DNA from 2 places in the Streptomyces sp. NPDC002742 genome. Region 2 is predicted to be linked to the other one. Evidence: riboswitches for the same ligand, from Rfam matches in the RefSeq annotation. Region 2 holds a riboswitch; the other holds the start of a gene.

The links. Region 2 has a riboswitch for cyclic di-AMP ahead of ACFYW8_RS25220 (peptidoglycan DD-metalloendopeptidase family protein). Riboswitches for the same ligand answer to the same signal wherever they lie in the genome.
Region 1: linked by a shared signal. The riboswitch ahead of ACFYW8_RS08960 (peptidoglycan DD-metalloendopeptidase family protein) and the one ahead of ACFYW8_RS25220 (peptidoglycan DD-metalloendopeptidase family protein) in region 2 are both predicted to bind cyclic di-AMP.

Annotation. Positions count from the first base shown of each region.
Region 1 is NZ_JBIAQF010000004.1:348,736-352,891, reverse strand. It holds gene ACFYW8_RS08965 (pitrilysin family protein) at 1-782, shown strand, start outside; cyclic di-AMP (ydaO/yuaA leader) riboswitch at 999-1,158, shown strand; gene ACFYW8_RS08960 (peptidoglycan DD-metalloendopeptidase family protein) at 1,171-1,935, shown strand; gene ACFYW8_RS08955 (GntR family transcriptional regulator) at 2,130-2,822, shown strand; gene ACFYW8_RS08950 (HPr family phosphocarrier protein) at 3,049-3,330, opposite strand; gene ACFYW8_RS08945 (GNAT family N-acetyltransferase) at 3,506-4,156, shown strand, end outside.
Region 2 is NZ_JBIAQF010000014.1:68,582-72,737, reverse strand. It holds gene ACFYW8_RS25240 (aspartate aminotransferase family protein) at 1-125, shown strand, start outside; gene ACFYW8_RS25235 (helix-turn-helix domain-containing protein) at 203-841, shown strand; gene ACFYW8_RS25230 (DUF6126 family protein) at 871-987, shown strand; gene ACFYW8_RS25225 (tyrosine-protein phosphatase) at 1,010-1,807, opposite strand; cyclic di-AMP (ydaO/yuaA leader) riboswitch at 2,441-2,598, shown strand; gene ACFYW8_RS25220 (peptidoglycan DD-metalloendopeptidase family protein) at 2,603-3,520, shown strand; gene ACFYW8_RS25215 (SGNH/GDSL hydrolase family protein) at 3,868-4,156, shown strand, end outside.

The DNA.
Region 1 (4,156 bases), on a different contig from region 2:
ACGTACGCCCCGCGACGGCCACCGCCGTCGTCGTCGGTGACCTGACGGGTGTCGACCTCGACGAGCTGCTCGGCGACACGCTGGGCTCCTGGACCGGTTCGTCCGCCGAGCCGCGTCCCGTGCCGCCGGTGAGCGCCGACGACACCGGCCGCGTGATCATCGTCGACCGCCCCGGCGCGGTCCAGACGCAGCTGCTCATCGGCCGGGTCGGCGCCGACCGGCACGACCGCGTGTGGGCCGCCCAGGTGCTCGGCACCTACTGCCTCGGCGGCACCCTCACCTCACGCCTGGACCGCGTCCTGCGCGAGGAGAAGGGCTACACCTACGGCGTACGGGCGTTCGGCCAGGTCCTGCGCGCCGCGCCGGACGGCACGGGTGTCGCGATGCTCGCCATCAGCGGCTCGGTGGACACCCCGAACACCGGTCCGGCGCTCGACGACCTGTGGAAGGTGCTGCGCACCCTCGCGGCCGAGGGGCTGACCGACGCGGAGCGCGACGTCGCCGTGCAGAACCTGGTGGGTGTCGCGCCCCTCAAGTTCGAGACGGCGGCAGCCGTCGCGAGCACGCTCGCGGACCAGGTCGAGCAGTACCTGCCGGACGACTATCAGGCGACGCTGTACCGGCAACTGGCCGCCACCGGCACCGTGGAGGCCACCGCGGCCGCGGTGAGCGCCTTCCCGATGGACCGGCTGGTGACCGTCCTGGTGGGCGACGCGGCGCAGATCGAGGAGCCGGTCAAGGCTCTCGGAATCGGTGAAGTCAGCGTGGTGGCCGCCGAGTAGGGGCCGTGCGACGGAGGAGGGCCCTGGTGACCGAAGAGTCGTCAGGGCCCTCCTGCGTCCCGCGAAAGGCCCCCAAGATGTCCGTATTCGTGCGGGAGTTGCCCTTCTGCCCTGTGGGATGCGTTACAAAAATCGTGATCCGTTTGTTGTTCGAATGACACCCCGTTTAGCGTCGGTCCGGCTGTTCGTCACGCAGTGCGCCGCGCCCGCGGCACCGGACAGTCATCGCCGAGTCCCCCATGGCGCGAGTCAGGGGAGCCGGGGACCCACACGTAGTCCCTGGGGTGAATCGGACGCCCTCTTCGGAGGGGGTCCGTAGGAGACCTTCCTGCTCCGAACCCGTCAGCTAACCCGGTAGGCGAGAGGGAAGGAAAGGATCAGCCCCTACATGGCGTTCACCTGTGGCACCGGCAAGCATCGTCGAACGAGCCGGGTGCACAGCACCACCACGACCGCCGTCGGGGTCGCGGCGCTCACCACGACCGGTGTGATCGGAACCCTGGCCGCCCCCGCGTTCGCGGCGGAGGCCTCCGTCGAGCAGACCGGGCTGACCCAGGCCGTCACCCTCGGAGACACGGTCGCCGACCAGATCGACGCCCAGGCCTTCGCGCAGCAGCGCGCCGCCGACGAGGCCGCCGCGCGGAAGCAGGCCGAACAGGCCGCGCGCAAGTACGCCGCGGAGCAGGCCGCGAAGTCCCGCGAGGCCAAGGAGCGCGCCGCCCGTGAGGCCGAGCGCAAGCGCCTGAACACGTTCGTCATCCCGATCACCGGTTCCTACGTCTCCACCGGTTACCAGGCCAGCAGCAGCCTCTGGTCCTCGGGCAGCCACACCGGCGTCGACTTCCACGCCGCGTACGGCACCTCGGTCCACGCGGTGGGCTCCGGCACCATCGTCACGACCGGCTGGGGCGGCGCCTACGGCAATCAAGTAGTGATCAAGATGCACGACGGGACGTACACCATGTACGGCCACCTGTCGTCCATCGGCGTGTCCGTGGGGCAGACGGTCACTCCGGGGCAGCAGATCGGCCTCTCCGGGGACACCGGCAACACCACCGGACCGCACCTTCACTTCGAGGCCCGTACGACCGCGGAGTACGGCTCGGACATCGACCCGGTCGCGTACCTGCGCTCGCACGGAGTCAACGTCTGACGACCGCTTCGCGGCTTCTCACCGCTTTCGATGCCCCGGCTCACCGAGCCGGGGCATCGTCGTTTCCGGAGGCGTCTGTCCAAAAAATATCCATGGATTCAGGCCCGCCATCGGAAATTCAGGCTTCCTGCAATAGAGTCACTGAACAAGCGTCAATCGATGGCGTTTCGCGGGGATTAAAGCGGAGGTCGGTCATGCGTATTCCGGCGCACTCGGTATGCACGGCGATCCGTGACGACATCGTCGCGGGTGTCTACGAGCGCGGCGGCCGGCTCACCGAGGAACTGCTCGCGCGGCGCTACGGCGTCTCGCGCGTCCCCGTGCGCGAGGCCCTGCGCACCCTGGAGGCCGAGGGCTTCGTGGTCACCCGTCGGCACGCGGGCGCGTGCGTCGCGGAGCCCACCGAGCAGGAGGCCGCGGACCTCCTGGAGATGCGCATGCTGCTGGAACCACTGGGTGCCGCGAGGGCCGCCCAGCGGCGTACGGAGGCCCACCTCAAGGTGCTGCGGGGCCTGGTCAGGCTGGGCCAGGAGCGTTCCAGGAGAGGCCACAGCGAGGATCTGCGTTCCCTGGGCGGCTGGTTCCACGAGACGCTCGCACAGGCGTCCGGCAGTCCCGCGCTGACGTCCACGCTCGCCCAGCTGCGTCACAAGATCGCCTGGATGTACTCGGTGGACGCTCCGGCCAACCCCGCGGAGTCCTGGGCGGAGCACGGCGGCATCGTGGACGCTGTCGCCCGCGGCGACGGCGAGCGGGCCCGCGCGATCATGGCCCTGCACACCGAGCGCGCGACGACCGCGCACCGGCTCCGATTTCCCGGCGGCGACCGGCCGGACCGTGTGAGAAGTTCGCAACATCCCGTAAACATGATGGGCCAGCGTCATTAACACGGGCGCCGTATACAAAGAGGGATATTCGGCGGGGGCTTATTTCTGATGCCCTTTTATTCGTGTGTCCGGAATTTCGGCGCGCGCTATTCCCGTGACGGCGGCACCAGGGCCCGCGGGTGTCGCCGCGGGAATTCCTGAGCGGGGTGCGGAAAACGGCTGAGCCGCGCCGCCCGGAGAAGGGGGGCGCGGCTCAGCCGCGTGTGGTCCTGGGTGCCTTGTGGGCTCAGACGGTCTCGGGGAGCTCGTCGAGACCCTCGGCGACCAGCTTCGCCAGACGGTCGAGAGCGGCGTCCGCGCCCTCGGAGTCCGACGCGAGGACGATCTCCTCGCCGCCCTGGGCGCCCAGGCCGAGGACCGCGAGCATGGAGGCCGCGTTGACGGGGTTGCCGTCGGACTTGGCGATCGTCACGGGGATGCCGGAGGCCGTGGCGGCCCGGACGAAGATGGAGGCGGGGCGGGCGTGGAGGCCCTCGGTCCAGCCGACGTTGACGCGGCGCTCAGCCATGTGATGCTGCCCTTCGGGTGTTCAAGGTTGTCTAGACCAGTGTTCCATATCGTGAGGCGTGCCCGGACGGACCGGGTTCCGCCCGCGGCGGCGCCGGTCCGCGGCCCCGCTCCGGCGTCCGTCACCTTCAGACTGCCTCGCGCCGTTGTCGTACGCGAGCCGTACTCTGGGCCCCATGCAGACCTCGTCGGACCGGCACGAGTACCCGGCTCACTGGGAGGCCGACGTGGTGCTGCGCGACGGCGGCACCGCACGCATCAGGCCCATCACCGTCGACGACGCCGAACGCCTGGTCAGCTTCTACGAGCAGGTGTCCGACGAGTCGAAGTACTACCGCTTCTTCGCGCCGTATCCGCGGCTGTCCGCCAAGGACGTCCACCGGTTCACCCATCACGACTTCGTGGACCGCGTGGGTCTCGCGGCCACGGTGGGCGGCGAGTTCATCGCCACCGTGCGCTACGACCGGATCGACGCCGACGGGATGCCCGCGTCCGCGCCCGCCGACGAGGCAGAGGTCGCCTTCCTCGTGCAGGACGCCCACCAGGGCCGCGGCGTCGCCTCGGCCCTGCTCGAACACATCGCGGCCGTGGCCCGCGAGCGGGACATCCGCCGTTTCGCGGCCGAGGTGCTGCCCGCCAACAACAAAATGATCAAGGTGTTCACGGACGCCGGATACACCCAGAAGCGCAGCTTCGAGGACGGCGTCGTACGCCTGGAGTTCGACCTCGAACCCACCGACCGGTCCCTCGCCGTGCAGCGCGCGCGGGAGCAGCGCGCCGAGGCCCGTTCCGTGCAGCGGCTGCTCGCCCCCGGCTCGGTCGCCGTC
Region 2 (4,156 bases):
ACGAGAGGGACGTCGACCGGTTCGTGGACGCCTTCACCGCGGTGATGGAGGACGCGCACGGCGGCGGCGGGCTGATGTGGGACTTCGGGAAGACGCTGGTGAAACAGGCGGTCGCGAACCGCTGAGACCCCGGCACCGCGGGACTCTTTGCCTCTGGGGCAAGAAAATTGCCCCAGAGGCAATCATCGGGGTCAATGGTCATATGAGCCCTGCCGATCCAGGGGCGGTCGAAGAGCCGTCCGCCGAGCTGCGCGCCGTGGCGCCCCAGCTCCGCGCGCTGCGCCGCGGCGCCTCCCTCACGCTGGAGGCCGCCGCCCGCGCCGCCGGACTCTCGCCCGCGCATCTCTCCCGACTGGAGACCGGGCAGCGCCAGCCCTCGCTGCCGATGCTGCTCACGCTGGCCCGTGTCTACGGTACGACGGTCTCCGAACTGCTCGGCGAGACGGTCGCCGACCGTGACGCGATCGTCCGGGCCGCCGACATGGAAGCGGCCCCGGCGGGCGGCTGGACCTACTGGCAGGCCGGTGCCGCGGGCCGCGGTATGCAGGCGCTGCGCGTGCACGTCCCCTACGGCTCGCAGGGTGACATCGTGCGCGTCCACCCGGGCGAGGAGTGGCTGTACGTCCTCCAGGGGCGGCTCAGGCTGCGCCTCGGGGACACCGCGCACACGCTCGCGCCGGGGGACAGCGCCCACTTCGACTCGCTGACCCCGCACCGCATCGCCGCCGCCGAACGCGACGGAGCCGAGCTTCTTTTCGTACACACCCTGCTGCAGAGCCCCGTCGCCGCGCTGTGCCTCGGTCCTGCGACGGGCCACCCCACCTCGGGAGAGACGTCATGACCGAACCCACGGAACCCCGCAGCCGCTCCATGGAGGAGAAGTTCCCCCGCGCCCTGTGGGTGCGGCTGATCATCTACGTCGCCGTCGGCCACCTCTTCGCGGCCTTCATCTATCTGCTCTTCACGCTGGGCGCGCACAACCAGTAGAACCGCAGACCGGGCGAGCGGCTCAGTCCAGCAGCCGCTCGCGCAGACGCTCCCGGAGCTCCGGCGTCATCCCCAGTCCTTGCTCCAGGTAGGCGTCGACGCTGCCCCAGGTCTCCTCGATCGTCTCGAACGCGGCTGTCAGGTACTCGGCGCGCGCGTCGAACAGGGGGCTGAGCAGTTCCATCACCTCCGGGGAGTACGCGGCGGCCGAGGTGTTGCTGCGGTGCACCTTGTAGCGGCGGTGCGCGGCGTTCGACTCCAGGTAGTCGGCCACGATCGCGTCGCGCTCGACGCCGAGGGCGAGGAGGGTGATCGCGATGGACAGTCCGGCGCGGTCCTTGCCGGCCGCGCAGTGCATCAGGGCGGGCGCGCTGTCCTCGGCCAGCGCGTGCAGCACCTGGGAGTGCTCGGCCGTGCGCTCCTTGATGATCGCGCGGTAGGAGTTGATCATGCGGTTCGCTGCCTTGCCGTCGCCGAGGAGCCCCCGCAGCTGGTCGAGATCGCCCTCGCGGACCATCTTCCAGAACTCGCCGCCGGCCGCCGGGTCGGTCAGCGGGAGGTTCACGTTCCGTACGCCCGGCAGTTCGACGTCCGGGCCCTCCAGTTTCTGGTCCGCGGCATTACGGAAGTCGAAGATCGTGTGGAGTCCCAGGGAGTCGAGGAACGCGACGTCCTCCTCCGTGGCGTGCGCGAGGTGGCCGCTGCGGAACAGGTGCCCGTAGCGCACTCGTCGGCCGTCCGCGGTGGGCAGGCCGCCCACGTCGCGGAAGTTGCGCACTCCGCCGAGCTCGGGCTCGGTCGACGGGACCTGCTGCGTCACGGGGGCTCCTCCCATTCGGCCGTCGGCGTCGCCTGGTGGACTCGGCGTCGCTCGTCGGCAGTTGTGTCCGGCTGGCGCTCTCGACGATACGACATGGGTTCCTGAGGCAATGAGTTGTCCACAGGCGTCTCGTCTCAGGAGATACGGCCTTGACGGCGACGCTTTATGTGTACACGTGTTCGAATGTGTTCACCGGTCGCCCGCCGCCTCCGGTCGCGCGTGTATGCCGGGGTGAATTGTTGCGAGATGCGGCATTGGGGCGTGCCGTTTTTGCGAGTCGACCCACCTTGGAATCCAGATGTGATGATTATCCGCCTGCGCCGCATCTGGCTGTTCTGTCCCTAATTGGCGCCTTCGTTACAACTGGCCCTGGAATGAAGCAGCCTGGGTCGAGTCGCGTGAGGAGCGTCATATTCGTGACGATGCGTTGCCGTCCTCGAATTCCAACCCGCCCGCATTTCCCGGCGGGTTGGGATGCCCGAAAGATCGTCATTCCACAGAGGGTGACGGCAATTTCCGCATGGATCAAGAAAGGTGGACGAACGGGAGAAGCGCGTAGTTGTCGACGCGCTCTCATCTCGCCTACGTTCTGCCTCAATCCGGACGGACGCCCAATCCTGCCGCCGTCCGGAATCCGCACACTCACCCGTACATGGCAGGAGCGGGGGACCCACAGGTTCCGCGCCTGGTCCGGTCTCCGGAACAGGCTAGGGGTACAGCCACGCAGCAGCGTGGCCGGGCATCTCCAGCCCGCACCCGACAGCTCACCCCGCAGGCGCCGGAGAGGAAAACGTCATGCCCGCGAAGGGTAAGCACCGCCGTCCCAAGTCCCTCCGTTTCACCCGCTCGATCGCCGTGGCCGGAACCGGTGGCGCCGCACTCGCGCTGCCGCTGATGGGAGCCACCGGCGCGCACGCCGCGACCCCGGCCGCCGCCGTCGCGCAGCACGTCGAGAAGGCCGCCACCGCCGCTCCCGTCGCCGGGAAGGCCGCCACGACGAAGACGTACGCGGTGAAGTCCGGCGACTATCTCTCGAAGATCGCCGACGAGCACAACGTCAGCGGCGGCTGGAAGAAGATCTACTCCGACAACCGCTCCGCCATCGGCGGTGACCCGTCGCTGATCCACCCCGGTCTGAAGCTGTCGCTCGGCAAGAAGGCCGCTTTCGTCGGCGCCACTCACACGGTCACGCACACGGCCACGCACACGGCGACCCGCACGACGGCCCCGGCGCCCAAGACCGACCAGGCGACCCCGGCCCCCGACACCGCTGCCCCCGACAGCGCTTCCGCCGGCAGCGGTTCCGGCTACACCCTGCCGGTCGAGAGCAGCTCCGTCGGCACCGGCTACAAGGTGCCGGGCAGCATGTGGTCCAGCGGCTACCACACGGGCGTGGACTTCGTGGTTCCCACCGGTACCACGATCAAGTCCATAGCCGCGGGCACCGTCGTCTCCGCGGGCTGGGGCGGCGCCTACGGCAACCAGGTCGTCATCCAGCACGCCGACGGCAAGTACTCCCAGTACGCCCACATGTCGTCCCTGTCCGTCTCGGCGGGGCAGACCGTGACCGAGGGCCAGCAGATCGGCCTCTCCGGCGCGACCGGCAACGTCACCGGACCTCACCTGCACTTCGAGATCCGCACCACGCCGGACTACGGCTCCGACGTCGACCCGGTCGCGTACCTTCGCTCGCACGGTGTCGCCGTCGGCTGACGCCTCACCCTGAGCTCCAGACGCTCACCCTGCTCCTGACGGCAGGACAGCCTCCGAAGGCCGGACCCACGATCCCGGGGTCCGGCCTTCGGTGTTCCCGGTGTGAGGCACCCGGCCACTGTCGAACCAGGCGCCTGACCGCTGCCCGGTGATTTCCCGTGATTTCCCGGCCCGTGGGTGATCGCTCCTTCAACGTCCGTGTTCCGGGTCTTATTCCAGAGTTGACCAACGCTTGGCGAGTGGCTTATCTCACCGTCCGTCAACCCTTCCCTACGGTCGCGTAGCTCACATCCAGAGGTGAATTATGGGTCGATGTGGCAGACGATTCGAAGAGTGACGACAGATCAGTGATCGGGTCGTACGTGGCGGTGGGGGACAGCTTCACCGAGGGCGTCGGCGACCCTGGGCCCGACGGGGCGTTCGTCGGCTGGGCCGACCGGTTCGCGGTACTTCTCGCCGACCGGCGACCCGAAGGCGATTTCAACTACACCAATCTCGCCGTGCGCGGCAAACTGCTCGACCAGATCGTCGAGTCCCAGCTCCTGAAGGCCAAGGAGCTCGGCCCCGACCTGGTCTCGTTCTGCGCGGGCGGCAACGACATCATCCGCCCGGGCACCGACCCCGACGAGGTCGCGG